One region of the Kitasatospora sp. NPDC085464 genome, then DNA from elsewhere that is predicted to be linked to it. Evidence: predicted binding sites of a transcription regulator. Region 1 holds the regulator's gene; the other holds the start of a gene.
What was found. The regulator HrcA, encoded in region 1, represses chaperone genes, less so after heat shock. The targets are predictions, from matches to a motif close to TTNGCACTCNGNNNNNCNGAGTGCNAA.
Positions count from the first base shown of each region.

Region 2: groL (chaperonin GroEL) is a predicted target of HrcA. The motif match lies at 2,161-2,187, and genes of this name have one in related genera.

Region 1 is NZ_JBITTM010000021.1:125,206-132,823, forward strand. Features, by position in the region: gene ACIGG8_RS20380 (16S rRNA (uracil(1498)-N(3))-methyltransferase) at 122-871, opposite strand; gene dnaJ (molecular chaperone DnaJ) at 950-2,092, opposite strand; gene hrcA (heat-inducible transcriptional repressor HrcA) at 2,165-3,199, opposite strand; gene htpX (zinc metalloprotease HtpX) at 3,502-4,422, shown strand; gene ACIGG8_RS20400 (hypothetical protein) at 4,457-5,041, shown strand; gene ACIGG8_RS20405 (DUF3097 domain-containing protein) at 5,073-5,906, shown strand; gene ACIGG8_RS20410 (Uma2 family endonuclease) at 5,897-6,454, opposite strand; gene hemW (radical SAM family heme chaperone HemW) at 6,495-7,618, opposite strand, start outside.
Region 2 is NZ_JBITTM010000020.1:75,090-82,707, forward strand. Features, by position in the region: gene thrC (threonine synthase) at 1-920, shown strand, start outside; gene ACIGG8_RS19400 (MoaD/ThiS family protein) at 989-1,267, shown strand; gene ACIGG8_RS19405 (cold-shock protein) at 1,806-2,009, shown strand; gene groL (chaperonin GroEL) at 2,344-3,966, shown strand; gene ACIGG8_RS19415 (hypothetical protein) at 4,079-4,435, shown strand; gene ACIGG8_RS19420 (hypothetical protein) at 4,490-5,125, opposite strand; gene ACIGG8_RS19425 (PadR family transcriptional regulator) at 5,189-5,572, shown strand; gene ACIGG8_RS19430 (hypothetical protein) at 5,569-6,549, shown strand; gene ACIGG8_RS19435 (copper homeostasis protein CutC) at 6,604-7,290, shown strand; gene ACIGG8_RS19440 (HelD family protein) at 7,378-7,618, opposite strand, start outside.

The DNA.
Region 1 (7,618 bases):
AGGCACGTGCGCGTACGAGCCGCCGGGCTTTTCGGCAGAGTCGGGCCGGTCGGGCGAGCCCGCTGGACGCCGCCGCGGAGTCGTAGTACGGGCCCCGACCGGGCACGGGGCCGGACGGGCCTCAGGCCCAGCGGCCGGTGCGCCCGAGCAGCAGCGCGCCGGCGGCCACCCCGGCGGTGGAGGTGCGCAGCACCGAGGGCCCCAGCCGGTACGGCCGGGCGCCCGCCTCGGCGAACGCGGCCAGCTCCTCCGGGGAGACCCCGCCCTCCGGGCCGACGACGAGCACGAGGTCGCCGCTGCCGGGCAGCGCGGCGTGCGCCAGCGGCTCGGCGCCCTCCTCGTGCAGCACGGCGGCGAACGCGGCCCGCGCCAGGACGGGAGCCAGCTGCCTGGTGGTCATCGGGTCGTGCACCTCGGGGAAGCGCAGCCGGCGGGACTGCTTGCCCGCCTCGCGGGCGGTGGCCCGCCACTTGGCGAGCGCCTTGGCGCCGCGCTCGCCCTTCCACTGGGTGATGCAGCGCGAGGCCGCCCACGGGATCACCGCGTCCACGCCGACCTCGGTCATGGTCTCGACGGCCAGCTCGCCGCGGTCACCCTTGGGCAGCGCCTGGACGACGACGATCCGCGGCGCGGGCTCCGGCTCGCGGCGCACCGCGGTGACGGCCACGTCGATCGCGTCCTTGCCGAGCACCTCGGCGACCGTCCCGTCCACGCCGAGTCCCAGCCCGTCGGCGAGGGTCACCGCCTCGCCGGCCGTCAGCCGCTTCACGGCGGCCGCGTGCCGGCCCTCGGGGCCGTCCAGGCGCACCAGGGTGCCGGGCGCGGCGGTGGCGATCCGCTCGGTCTCGACGACGAAGACGGGCGCGGTCATGCGGGGAACCTCCGGGAGGGGGTGGATCGGGCACGCGAAAGGGGTGCCGGGTGGTCCCCGGCACCCCTCCGCGGACGGCTACCGGCCGTTGAAGGCGTCCTTCAGGCGGGAGAACAGGCCCTGCTGGCCCGGCGCGAACTGGCCGGACGGCCGCTCCTCGCCGCGCAGCACCGCGAGGCGGCGCAGCAGTTCCTCCTGCTCGGCGTCGAGCTTGGTGGGCGTCTTCACCTCGACGTGCACTATCAGGTCGCCCCGGCCGCCCCCGCGCAGGTGGGTGATGCCGCGGCCGTGCAGCGGGATCGACTGGCCGGACTGGGTGCCGGGCCGGATGTCGACCTCCTCCAGGCCGTCCAGGGTCTGCAGCGGCACCTGGGTGCCGAGCGAGGCCGCCGTCATCGGGATGGTGACGGTGCAGTGCAGGTCGTCCCCGCGCCGCTGGAAGATGGCGTGGGTGGTCTCGGCGATCTCGACGTAGAGGTCGCCGGCCGGGCCGCCGCCGGGGCCGACCTCGCCCTCGCCGGCCAGCTGGATCCGGGTGCCGTTGTCGACACCGGCCGGGATCTTGACGGTCAGCGTGCGGCGGGCGCGGACCCGGCCGTCGCCGGCGCACTCCGGGCACGGGGTCGGCACGACGGTGCCGAAGCCCTGGCACTGCGGACAGGGGCGGGAGGTCATGACCTGGCCCAGGAAGGACCGGGTGACCTGGGAGACCTCGCCCTTGCCGCGACACATGTCACAGGTCTGCGCGGTGGTGCCGGGGGCCGCGCCCTCGCCGCTGCAGGTGGTGCAGGTGACGGCGGTGTCGACCTGGAGTTCCTTGGTGGTGCCGAAGGCGGCCTCCTCCAGGGTGATCTCCAGCCGGATCATGGCGTCCTGGCCGCGGCGGGTGCGCGAGCGCGGGCCGCGCTGGCCGGCCGCGGCGCCGAAGAAGGCGTCCATGATGTCGGAGAAGCCGAAGCCCGCCGCGCCGGCGCCGAAGCCGCCCGCGCCGCCACCGCCGCCCGGGGACAGCGGGTCGCCGCCGAGGTCGTAGACCTGGCGCTTCTGCGGGTCGGAGAGCACCTCGTAGGCGGCGTTGATCTCCTTGAACCGCTCCTGCGTCTTCGGGTCCGGGTTGACGTCCGGGTGCAGTTCGCGTGCCAGGCGCCGGAACGCCTTCTTGATCTCGTCCTGCCCCGCATCCCGTCGGACGCCGAGTACCGCGTAGTAGTCCGTGGCCACCAAATGCTCCGCTTGTTCCGCCTGTAGTAGTGCTGCGACTGGACGCCGTTGGTCGTCCAACGGCGACGTTTGCTACGACTCGGCCAGGATCTGACCCACGTACCGCGCTACCGCCCGCACCGCCCCCATTGTGCCTGGGTAGTCCATCCGGGTCGGACCGATCACACCCAGTTTGGCCACGCTCTCGTCGCCCGAACCGTAACCGACGGACACGACCGAGGTGGAATTCAGCCCTTCGTAGGCGTTCTCCCGCCCGATCCGGACCGTCATCGCGGCATCGTTGGTCTCACCCAGGAGGCGGAGCAGGATGACCTGCTCCTCCAGGGCCTCCAGCACCGGCTGGATGGTGAGGGGGAAGTCGTGGCCGAAGCGGGTCAGGTTGGCCGTGCCGGCCAGCATGATCCGCTCCTCGTTCTGTTCCGCGAGCGTCTCGAACAGGGTCGCCAGGACCGTGCTGACGGTCGGCCGGTCGGCCGGCTCGAACATCGCCGGGAGCTCCTCCAGCACGCCCGGGACCTCCGGGAGGCGGCGGCCGGCGGCTCCGGTGTTGAGCGCCGTCCGCAGGTCCGCCAGGACGGTCTCGCCGACCGTGCCCGGGCAGTCGACCATCCGCTGCTCGACCCGGCCGGTGTTGGTGATCAGCACCAGCATCACCTTGGCCGGGGCCAGCGCCACCAGCTCGATGTGCCGGACGGTCGAGCGCGTCAGCGACGGGTACTGCACCACCGCGACCTGCCGGGTCAGCTGGGCGAGCAGCCGCACGGTGCGCGCGACCACGTCGTCCAGGTCGACCGCGCCGTCCAGGAAGTGCCGGATCGCCCGGCGCTCGGGGGCGCTCATCGGCTTGATCTCGGCGAGCTTGTCGACGAAGAGGCGGTACCCCTTGTCGGTCGGGATGCGGCCGGCGCTGGTGTGCGGCTGGTGGATGTAGCCCTCCTCCTCCAGCGCCGCCATGTCGTTGCGGACGGTCGCCGGCGAGACCCCGAGGTTGTGCCGCTCCACCAGGGCCTTGGAGCCGACCGGCTCCTCGGTGCCCACGTAGTCCTGCACGATCGCGCGGAGCACGGCGAGCTTGCGTTCGTCCAGCTGGCGGACCTCACCGGCCATGGGGCACGCACCTCCGTCTTCGCACGTTGTCCGTCTGTGTCCCTGTGTGTCCCTGTGTGCTGCAGCGGGCCGCTCCGGGAGGCCCCGGCCTTGGCACTCTGAACACACGAGTGCCAAAACCGTACCTGCCAGTGTAAGGCCCGGGTCCTACGGCAGGAACGGCTTGACCGGCGTGATCCTGCCCGCAGTTCCGGGTACGGCCCGCGGGGCCCCGCCCGTTCACGGGTCACCGGCGCGCGGGTGGTGCCCCGGGGCCGTCCGGGTGGGAGCATCGGAAGCGACGGCGAATGGAGGAGCAAGCGATGTCGAGCTCGGGCCAGCACACCCGTTTCGCGCCCGACCGCGGCCTGACCGGCCGCATGGTCGCGACGATGTTCGTGATCGGGCTGCTGTACGTCGGTTTCACCGGCCTGCTGATCGCGCTGCTGCGCGGCGCCTGGCCGCTGATCGTCCTGATCTCCGGCGGGCTGTTCGTGGCCCAGTTCTGGTTCAGCGACAAGATCACCGAACGGGCCATGGGCGCCCACCAGGTGACCCCGGAGGAGTTCCCCCAACTGCACGGCACGATCGACCGGCTCTGCGCCCTGGCCGACATGCCCAAACCGCGCGTGGCGGTCGCCGACAACGACATGCCCAACGCCTTCGCCACCGGCCGCAACCCGCAGAACGCGGTGGTCTGCGTGACCACCGGCCTGCTGCGCCGGCTGGAGCCGGAGGAGCTGGAGGGCGTCCTCGCGCACGAGCTGTCGCACGTCGCCCACCGGGACGTCGCGGTGATGACGATCGCCGGCTTCCTCGGCGTGCTCGCCGGCGCGATGACCCGGATCGCCGTGTACGGCGGGTTCATGGGCGGCGGGCGCAACAACAACGACCAGAACGCGGCCATCGTGGCCCTGATCATCCCGCTGGTCTCGATGCTCGTCTACGCGATCAGCTTCCTGCTCACCCGGCTGCTGTCCCGCTACCGCGAGCTGGCGGCCGACCGCGCCGCCGCGCAGCTCACCGGCCGGCCCAGCGCGCTCGCCTCGGCCCTGACCAAGGTGACGGGGCAGATCGCGGCCATCCCCAGCAAGGACCTGCGCCAGGCGCAGCCGTACAACGCCTTCTACTTCGCCCCCGCGCTGAGCGCGCGGGAGGCCGCCTCGCAGCTGTTCTCCACCCACCCGTCGCTGGAGAAGCGGCTGGCGCAGCTGGCGAAGATCACCGAGCAGCTGGGCCGCTGAGCCCGCGCCCGCCGTTCGACACGAGAGGACCGCCGTGGGAATCCTGGACGCCCTGTTCGGCCGCACCAAGCCCGTCAAGCCCGACCTGGACCAGCTGTTCGGCGTGCCGTCCGCGGCGCTGACCCTGGAGGCCGGCGCCGGGTTCACCCCCACCGGGCTCGGCTCGGTCTGCTTCGCGGCGGTCGAGGGCGCGGCCTTCGTGCAGGTCGAGCAGCAGGTACGGGCGCTGCTGGACGCGGACACCGAGCGCGGCGGCGTGCCGGTGGAGGCCTCCAAGGACGACTACGGCTACTCCTGGCTGCTGGCCCGGCACTCCCCGCAGGAGCTGCCGGAGCTGGTGAACGACCTGCACGCGGTCAACAGCGAGCTGGAGGCGAACGGCTTCGGGCCGCAGCTGCTCTGCTCGCTGGTGGGCTTCCGCAACCCGCAGGGGCAGTCCCTGGCCCTGGTCTACCTCTACAAGCGCGGCACCTTCTACCCGTTCGCGCCGATGCCCGGCGGCGGGGAGAAGCGCAACAGCCCGCTGGAGCTGCAGGTCAACGCGATGCTGGGGAACGACCTGCGGCTGGAGAAGGACCTCAGCCGCTGGTTCCCCGTCTGGGGCGCGCCGGGCCTCTGACGGCCCGTCCGGCCTCCCTATGATCACCCGTATGCGCAGCCGCCAGTACGGACCCGACCTGACCCCGCCGTGGAAGAAGCAGACCCCCGCCCCGGAGGTGCCCGCCGAGCCGGACCTCGTGGTCGAGGAGGCGGCGACCGGCTTCTGCGGGGCGGTGGTGCGCTGCGAGAAGACCGCCGAGGGGTTCACCGTCACCCTGGAGGACCGTTTCGGCAAGCGCCGGGTGTTCCCGCTGGTCCCGCGCGGCTTCCTGCTGGAGGGCAGGGCCGTCACCCTGGTCCGCCCCACCGCCCCGGCGGCGCCCCGCACGCCCGGCCGCACCGCCTCCGGCTCCGTCGCCGTCCCCGGCGCGCGCGCCCGGGTCGCCCGCGAGTCGCGGATCTACGTCGAGGGCCGGCACGACGCCGAGCTGGTCGAGCGGGTCTGGGGCGACGACCTGCGGATCGAGGGCGTCGTGGTGGAGTACCTGCGCGGCATCGACGACCTGCCGGCGATCGTCGCCGACTTCGCCCCGGGCCCCGGCCGCCGCCTCGGCGTGCTGGTCGACCACCTGCTCCCGGGGACGAAGGAGCACCGCATCGCCGCCCGGGTCACCGGCGAGTCCGTCCTGGTCGTCGGCCACCCCTACATCGACGTCTGGCAGGCCGTGAAGCCCACCTCCGTGGGCATCCCCGCCTGGCCCGCCGTGCCCCGCGGCGAGGACTGGAAGGAGGGCACCTGCCGCCGTCTCGGCTGGCCCGTCGACACCCCGGCGGCGTGGAAGCACATCCTGTCGAAGGTGGACAGCTACAAGGACCTGGAGCCCGAACTGCTGGGCCGGGTGGAGGAACTGATCGACTTCGTGACCGTGCCGGGTCAGGGGTAGGTCTGGAACTCCGAGGTGTCGAGCGTGACGCCGAGCAGGTCCAGCGGAATCGGCTCGCCGAACTTGGTCGTCCGCTCCACCGTGTAGTCCGGAAGCCCGGAGACGCTCGCCCTGGTCGGCTCGGTCAGGCGCACGCAGACGGCCTTGATCGGATCGATGACCAGGTACACGGGAATCGTGCCCTCGGCGTACAGCTCCCGCTTGGTCCGGTAGTCGCGCAGGACACTGGTCCTGGACACGACCTCGACCACCAGCGTGAGCACGGGCGCGGGGACCAGACGACCGGGGCCCTCGAAGGCCTCCCGCTCGAACACGACGAGATCCGGCTGGGGCTCGCTCGTCAGCCCGGGAAGATCGATGTCCTGCGTGGTCAGGCGGTGCCACCGAGCCCGGGGAAGTTGGTCGCGAATGGCCTCGACAATGATGTTGTGGACCAGATCCGGCCCGGCCATCATCACGATTTCCCCCCTGATGAGCTCGGCCTTGAAGCCTTCGGGGACCTCCAGGTTCTCGAAGATCCCCGTCACCCGGTCATCGATGGCGGTCACTGCGCGCTCCCTCCGACGGCTGACACCACGTTAACGACATTCAGTCCACCAGGTCACGCACGACGGCGTCCGCCAGCAGTCTGCCCTGCAGGGTGAGGGCGGCGCGGCCGTCCGCGTACGGCCCGGCGGCGAGGAGGCCGTCCGCGAGGGCCCGGTCGGCGGCCTGGCGGCCGGTGTCGGTGAGCAGGTCCAGGGCGACGCCGTCGACCAGGCGCAGCTCCAGCAGGATGCGCTCGACGCGGCGGTCCTCGTCCGCCAGGACCTCGCGGCCGAGCGCCGGGGTGCGGCCCTCGGCCAGGGCCTGCGCGTAGGCGGCGGGGTGCTTGGCGTTCCACCAGCGGACGCCGCCGACGTGGCTGTGGGCGCCGGGGCCGGCGCCCCACCAGTCGGCGCCCGTCCAGTAGAGCTCGTTGTGGCGGCAGCGGCCCTCGGGGGTGGTGGCCCAGTTGGAGACCTCGTACCAGTGGTACCCGGCGGAGGCGAGCGCCTCCTCGGCGATCAGGTAGCGGTCGGCGTGCACGTCGTCGTCGATCATCGGCAGTTCGCCGCGCTTGACCCGGGCGGCGAGCCGGGTGCCCTCCTCGACGATCAGGGAGTACGCCGAGACGTGGTCGGGCCCGGCGCCGATGGCGGCGTCCAGCGAGGCCCGCCAGTCGTCGTCGGACTCGCCCGGGGTGCCGTAGATCAGGTCGAGGTTGACGTGCTCGAACCCGGCCGCGCGGGCCTCGGCCACGCAGGCCTCCGGGCGGCCCGGGGTGTGGTGGCGGTCGAGCAGCTGCAGCACGTGCGGTCGGGCGCTCTGCATGCCGAAGGAGATCCGGTTGTAGCCGCCCTCGCGCAGCTCCGCCAGGTACGCCGGGCCGACGGACTCCGGGTTGGCCTCGGTGGTGACCTCGGCGTCGTCGGCGAGCCCGAACTCCTCGCGGATCGCGGCGAGCATCTTCACCAGGTCGCGGGCGGGCAGCAGGGTGGGGGTGCCGCCGCCGAGGAAGACGGTGCGCACCGGCAGCTGCGCGTCCCCCAGCACCCGCCGGGCCAGCCGGATCTCGGCGACCACGTTGTCCGCGTACGTCTCCTGCGAGGCGACCGCCCCGGAGGAGCGCAGCTCGGTGGCGGTGTAGGTGTTGAAGTCGCAGTAGCCGCAGCGGCTGGCGCAGTACGGCA
Region 2 (7,618 bases), on a different contig from region 1:
ACTCGTTCAAGGACCGCGTGGTGGCCTGCGCCATCGAGGCGGCGCGGGCGTTCGGCTACACGACGCTGTCCTGCTCCTCCACCGGCAACCTGGCCGGTGCGGTGGGCGCGGCGGCCGCCCGGGCCGGCTTCCGGTCCTGCGTGTTCATCCCGCACGACCTGGAGCAGGGCAAGGTCGTCATGGCCGGGGTGTACGGCGGCGAGCTGGTCGGCATCGAGGGCAACTACGACGACGTGAACCGCTTCTGCTCGGAGCTGATCGGGGACCCGGCCGGCGAGGGCTGGGGCTTCGTCAACGTCAACCTGCGGCCGTACTACGGCGAGGGCTCCAAGACGCTGGCGTACGAGATCTGCGAGCAGCTCGGCTGGCGGCTGCCGGAGCAGATCGTGATCCCGATCGCCTCGGGCTCCCAGCTGACGAAGATCGACAAGGGGCTGCAGGAGCTGATCAAGCTCGGCCTGGTCGAGGACCGGCCGTACCGGGTCTTCGGCGCCCAGGCCGAGGGCTGCTCCCCGGTGTCGGCCGCCTTCAAGGCCGGCCGGGACGTGATCAAGCCGGTCAAGCCGGACACCATCGCCAAGTCGCTGGCGATCGGCAACCCGGCCGACGGCCCGTACGTGCTGGACATCGCCCGCCGCACGGGCGGCGCGGTGGAGGACGTCACGGACGCCGAGGTCGTGGCGGCGATCCGGCTGCTGGCCCGGACCGAGGGCATCTTCGCCGAGACCGCGGGCGGGGTGACCGTCGGCGTGCTGAAGAAGCTGGTCGAGACCGGGCAGCTGGACCCGGCCAAGGAGACCGTCGCGATCAACACCGGCGACGGCCTGAAGACCCTGGACGCCGTCTCCGACGCCGGGATGAGCGCCGTCATCCGCCCGACGCTGGACGCGTTCCGCGCCGCCGGCCTCGCGTCCGCCTGAACCACGCCGCCGGCCCCGTGCCCGCCCCGACCGCTGCCCCGCAGAGCCGCACCCCCGCAAGGAGAGTCATGAGCGCCAACGTCCGCATCCCCACCATCCTGCGCACCTACACCGGCGGCGCCGCCGAGGTGACCGCCGAGGGCGCCACCCTGGGCGAGGTCATCGCCGACCTGGAGAAGAACCACGCGGGCATCTCCGCCCGCATCCTGGACGACACCGGCAAGCTGCGCCGTTTCGTCAACGTCTACGTGAACGACGACGACGTGCGCTTCGCCGAGGGCCTGGCGACCGAGATCGCGGACGGCGCCGGCGTCTCGATCATTCCGGCGGTGGCCGGCGGCTGCTGAGCCGTCCCGCGCGCCATTCGGCCGCCCGTACGTACGGAATTCCGCTCTCCGTATGTACGGGCGGCCGGTTGCATTCCGGCGGGAATATTTCCGGGTCGAGTCGGAGTAGAGTGTCGCTCGGTTGGGAACAGGGGTTCCCTCTCGGCCGTTCGCGGCGTTCCGCCGGGCAGGGCCCGGCCGATGGGACCGGGCCGTGAAACATGTCAGGCCGATGTCAGAATTACCGCGGGGATTTGGGTAATTCGTCCGCTATGTCCCGCGTGGAATGCCGAGATTTTTCCGGTTCGGCCCGTCCTGTCCCTTGCCGGCGGGGCGGAATTACCGGCGGTTGACCCTGTTGCAGAGGGCTTCGGTCCGGATACATTCAGCGGCGGTCGACGCAATCACCCGCTCACCGGAGCCCGTTGGGCGTTCCGCGCGGAGGGTTGCGGCGTGCACGGCTGCGCCCAGGGGGGGTTCCCCGGGTGGGCCGTCAACCAACCCGGGCCCGCGACCTGCGGGCGCGTGAAGGGCCAGCACAGCACTAGGGGAGTTCGGAATGGCTCAGGGCACCGTCAAGTGGTTCAACGCGGAGAAGGGCTACGGCTTTATCGCGGTCGACGGTGGTGCGGACGTCTTCGTCCACTACAGCGCGATCCAGATGGACGGCTACCGCACCCTTGAGGAGGGCCAGCGGGTCGAGTTCGAGATTTCCCAGGGACAGAAGGGCCCGCAGGCGGACATGGTTCGCGCGGCGGTCTGACCCCTTCCGACTCCAGGAGCTCGGCGCGGCCCACGGCTGGTGACCGCTCGCTTCTCGACGGGCCCGTACGACACGCGTCGTACGGGCCCGTCGCCGTTCCCGGGCGGCCCCGGGGGTGGTCCCAGCGGCGGCTCGCGGGTTGGCGATTGGGCTTGCACTCGACCACCCGGAGTGCTAATCATTGGCGTTAGCACTCACAGCGTGAGAGTGACAGCGGACCGGGTCGGTGAGGCCCCCGGGAGCGGTAGGGGAAAAGACCCCCGCACACCAGGGCCGTCCGTCGCGGGCACCCCTTGGTCCGAGCAGTCGACCGTGTCCCGGAGGACCACTTCTGATGGCCAAGATCATCGCCTTTGATGAGGAAGCTCGCCGCGGCCTTGAGCGTGGCATGAACCAGCTCGCCGACGCAGTGAAGGTCACGCTCGGCCCCAAGGGTCGCAACGTCGTGCTGGAGAAGAAGTGGGGCGCCCCCACGATCACCAACGACGGTGTCTCCATCGCCAAGGAGATCGAGCTCGAAGACCCGTACGAGAAGATCGGTGCGGAGCTCGTCAAGGAGGTCGCCAAGAAGACGGACGACGTCGCGGGTGACGGCACCACCACCGCCACCGTGCTCGCCCAGGCCCTGGTTCGCGAGGGTCTGCGCAACGTCGCCGCCGGCGCCAACCCGATGGCCCTGAAGCGCGGCATCGAGAAGGCCGTCGCGGCCGTCTCCGACCAGCTGCTGGCCCAGGCCAAGGACGTGGAGACCAAGGAGCAGATCGCCTCCACCGCCTCCATCTCCGCCGCCGACACCCAGATCGGCGAGCTGATCGCCGAGGCCATGGACAAGGTCGGCAAGGAAGGCGTCATCACCGTCGAGGAGAGCAACACCTTCGGCCTGGAGCTTGAGCTCACCGAGGGCATGCGCTTCGACAAGGGCTACATCTCCGCCTACTTCGCCACCGACCTGGAGCGCATGGAGGCGACGTTCGAGGACCCGTACATCCTCATCGCCAACTCCAAGATCGGCTCGGTCAAGGACCTGCTCCCGCTGCTGGAGAAGGTCATGCAGAGCGGCAAGCCGCTCGTCATCATCGCCGAGGACGTCGAGGGCGAGGCCCTGTCGACCCTGGTCGTGAACAAGATCCGCGGCACCTTCAAGTCCGTCGCCGTCAAGGCCCCGGGCTTCGGCGACCGCCGCAAGGCCATGCTCGGCGACATCGCCATCCTCACCGGTGGCACCGTGATCTCCGAGGAGGTCGGCCTCAAGCTGGAGAACGCCGGCATCGACCTGCTGGGCACCGCCCGCAAGGTGGTCATCACCAAGGACGAGACCACCATCGTCGACGGTGGCGGCGACAGCGAGCAGGTCGCGGGCCGCGTGAACCAGATCCGCGCCGAGATCGAGAACAGCGACTCGGACTACGACCGCGAGAAGCTCCAGGAGCGCCTCGCCAAGCTGGCCGGCGGCGTGGCCGTCATCAAGGCCGGCGCGGCCACCGAGGTGGAGCTCAAGGAGCGCAAGCACCGCATCGAGGACGCCGTCCGCAACGCCAAGGCCGCCGTCGAGGAGGGCATCGTCGCCGGTGGTGGCGTCGCCCTGCTGCAGGCCGGTGTCGCCTTCGACAAGCTGGAGCTGGACGGCGACGAGGCCACCGGTGCCAACATCGTCAAGGTCGCGCTGGAGGCCCCGATCAAGCAGATCGCGACCAACGCCGGCCTGGAGGGTGGCGTCGTGGTGGAGAAGGTGCGCAACCTCCCCGCCGGTCACGGCCTGAACGCCGCCACCAACGAGTACGTCGACCTGGTCGCCGCGGGCATCATCGACCCGGCCAAGGTCACCCGCTCCGCGCTGCAGAACGCCGCCTCCATCGCGGCGCTGTTCCTCACCACCGAGGCCGTCATCGCCGACAAGCCGGAGAAGGCCTCCGCGGCCGCCGGCGGCGGCATGCCGGGCGGTGACATGGACTTCTGATCCTGATCGCTTCGATCGGATCGGTTCGTTCCTCGTCCGCGTGGGCGGTTCCCTTCGGGGAGCCGCCCACGCGGCGTTTCCGCGTTCCGGCGCGCCGACGGAGAATGGACGGATGGCAGCTGACGACATCGAGACCGCCCTGCACAACGCGCGGGCACTGATCCTGGCCGACCTCACCGCGCGGGACGTGGCGGACGCCGCCGTCGTCTCGCTGGTGGAGCAGGCGGTGACGCACCGCCGCTGGTGGCTGGAGCAGTGGCCGGACGGCACCGAGTACGTGCTCGGGCTGGTCGCCCAGGACGTCCAGGACGCGCTGCTGGAGGCGTACGGGCGCTGGCCGCTGTGCACCGGGTGCGCGGCCGACGGGGACCCGCACGCGCTGAGCGTGGAGCCCGAGCTGGGGCCGGAGCCGCACTGGGTGTGCGGCAAGCAGGGCGCGGTGGTGGCGCCGGTCGGGAAGCTGGTCTGAGGAAATCCGGTCCGGGGGAAGCTGGTCCGAGGGGGCTGGTCCGGGGGAGGCTGCTCAACCCTCCAGGCGGCGGAGTTCGGCCGCCAGGTTGCCGTGGGCGGCGTCCGTGAAGCGCTCGCGGGCGGCCGGGGTGCGGTAGAGCGCGGGCAGTGCCAGGAGCCCGCGCAGCACGGCGGCGCGGCCGGCGCGGAAGTCCGGCTCGGGGACGAAGCCGTACTCCTCCCGGACGGCGGCCGCGTACGCCGCGTACGCCTCGGGGGTGCCGCCGAGGACGGCGAGGTCCGCGTCGCAGAGCACCTCGCCGTCGCGGTCGCCCGGTGCGGGGTCGTGGGTGACGGTGAGCAGGACGAGCCGTTCGACCTCGGCCACCCGGGCGGCGGGCAGGCTGGCGGCGGTGAGGGCCCGGACGGCCAGGGCGGCGCTGCGCTCCTCGTTCTCGCTGCGGTCGGGCCGGTAGACGGCGTCGTGGAACCAGGCCGCGAGGCGGACGGCGTCCGGGTCGGCGGCGTGCCCGGCCAGGTCGTCGACGTGCCGCAGGACCGCGCTCAGGTGTTCCCGGGTGTGGTACCGGCGCTGCGGCTCCGACCAGCGGCGCAGCAGCTCCCGGCCGTACGGTTCGGGGTCGGTCGCGGCGTCGCAGCGGTGCAGCAGGGCGGTCCAGGCGGGGAGCAGTTCCTCGGAGATCGTCATGGGTTCCATTCTGTCCGGCGATTCAGGTGGACGGTATATGCCGTCGGGCGATATATGTGGACCATGACAGAACGCTCCATGCAGGAGCCGACACTGCTTCTGCTCACCGCGCTCGCCGATGCCCCGAGGCACGGCTACGCGCTCATCCAGGAGATCGCCGTGATCTCGGAGGGCCGGGTCAAGATGCGCACCGGCACGCTCTACGGAGCGCTCGACCGGCTGCTGGGCCAGGGCCTGATCGAGGTCGCGGCCGAGGAGGTGGTGGACGGCCGCGCCCGGCGCACCTACGCGCTGACGGACGCCGGCCGCGGTGCGCTGGCCGCCGAGGCCGCGCGGCTGCGGGCGGTGGCCACCGAGGCGGAACGCCGGCTCGCCGCGCTCCGCTCGGTGCTGAAGGGGAAGCCGGGGCCCGAGGGGCGGGCCCTGGGGGGAGGGGGTCTCGCATGACCACGCCGACGATCGGAGCGCCCCCGGCCGCGCTGAGGGCCGTGCTCCAGCTGTTCCCGGCCGGCTACCGGCGGGTGAACGGCGACGAGATGGTGGCGGTCTTCGCCGACGCCACGGCGGAGGCGGACCGCTCGGCCGTCGCCCGGGAGGTGTTCGACCTGGCCGCGTACGGGCTGCGGGTGCGGCTCGGGCTGACCGGCTCCTCGGTGATCGGGCGCGTGCTCGCGCTGGCCGCCCCGATGGTCGCCGGTGCGCTGGCCGGCTCCGGGCTGGTGCCCTGGGTCGCCGACCCGGACCGGGCCACGTTCCGGCTGACCTGGGACCGCTCGTACACCTCGTACGCCATGACCTTCGCGCCGGCGGTGGCCGCGATGCTGCTGGGTGTGGCGGCGGTGCTGGGGCGCTGGACGGCCGTGCGGGTCATCGCGCTGGTGCAGGCGGTGCTCGGACTGACCGTGCTGGCCCAGGCGTTCGGCGGGCCGGTGTTCATCGACTGGTGGTGGATGGGGTACGTCGGCATGGCGACCCTGCCGGCCGCGCTCGCCGCGGTGCTGCTGCTCGCGGCGCCGACGGAACTGCTGCCGAGGCCGACCTGGCGCACCCGGGGGACGGTGCTGGGCGCGGTGGCCGGGGGCGGGCTGCTGGTGGCACTCCAGCGCTGGGACGACACCACCTTCCCGCTGGACGAACAGTGGTTCGTGGTGCTGCTGATGGTGCCGCTGCTGCTGACCTTCACCGCGTTGCGCGGGCGGGAGCTGCCGGCCGCCGTGGGCGTCGCGGTGCTGTCGCTGACGACGTTCGCGAGCCTGTTCAACATCTGGCGGGAGTCGGGCGGGATCCCGCACCTGCTGCCGATCGCGCTGCCGGTGCTGGCTCTGCTGGTGATCGTCGCGATGGCGATGCGCCGGACCGGGCGGGGCGGCGCGGGCGGTCCGGGGGCCGGCGGCGACGCCGGTCAGGAGCGCGCCGCGGCGTGACCCCGGGTCCGGGGCGGTCTCGTCGGGTCCGGTGGGGTGTGGCAGGCTGTCGATATGTCTAGACCAATTTTCGAAGTCATCGCGCTGACGCCCCAGGACGCCCAGGCCGCCGAGTCGGGCGGCGCCGACCGGCTCGAACTGGTCACCGACATGGCCGCCGACGGGCTCACCCCGGCCGTCGAGGACTTCGCCCGGATCCGGGCCGCCGTCGGCATCCCGCTGCGCGTCATGCTCCGGATCCGCGACGGCTTCGCCCCCGGCGACCTGGACGGGCTGTGCGCCCGGGCCGCCGAGCTGCGGGCCGAGGGCGCCGAGGAGTTCGTCTTCGGCTTCCTCGACGCCGACGGCGCCGTCGACCTGGCCGCCACCGCGGCCGTCGCCGAGGCGGTGGCCGGCTGCCGCTGGACCTTCCACCGGGCGATCGACCACAGCGCCGACCGGGCCGCCCTGCGGGCCGCCGTCGGCGCGCTGCCCGGGCTGGACACCTTCCTCACCTCGGGTGCCGCCGCCGGGGTGGACGCCGGGCGCGGGGTGCTCTCGGCCGAGCTGGCCCGGGCGGGCGAGCCCGGCCACCGGCAGCGGATCCTGATCGGCGGCGGCCTGCGGGCCGAGCACCTCGCGGAGCTGCGGGCCGAGGGCTTCGACGCCTTCCACGTCGGCGGCGCGGTGCGGGTCGACGGCTGGCACACGCCGGTGGACGCGGCCAAGGTCGCCGAGTGGCGGGCCCGGATCGACGGCTGAGCGTGGAAGCGCCGACAGCCGGGCGGCCGGAGCCCGTCGCACGAGAAGGGGGCCGGGCCGTTCGCGGCCCGGCCCTTCTCCGCGTCGTCAGCGGAGCCGGTCCGGCAGCGGCTCGGCGTGCAGGACCGTCAGCCCGGAGACGGCGCGGGTCAGCGCCACGTACAGCCGCCGCAGGCCGGACCGCTCGTCGGGCTCGCCGGCGATCACCGCGGCGGGCTCGTCCAGCACCACGTAGTCGTACTCCAGGCCCTTGGCCAGCGAGGCCGGCACGAGGGTCAGCCGGGCCTCGGCGCTGGTCTCGGTGCCGGGGGAGAGGTGCGGCAGGCCG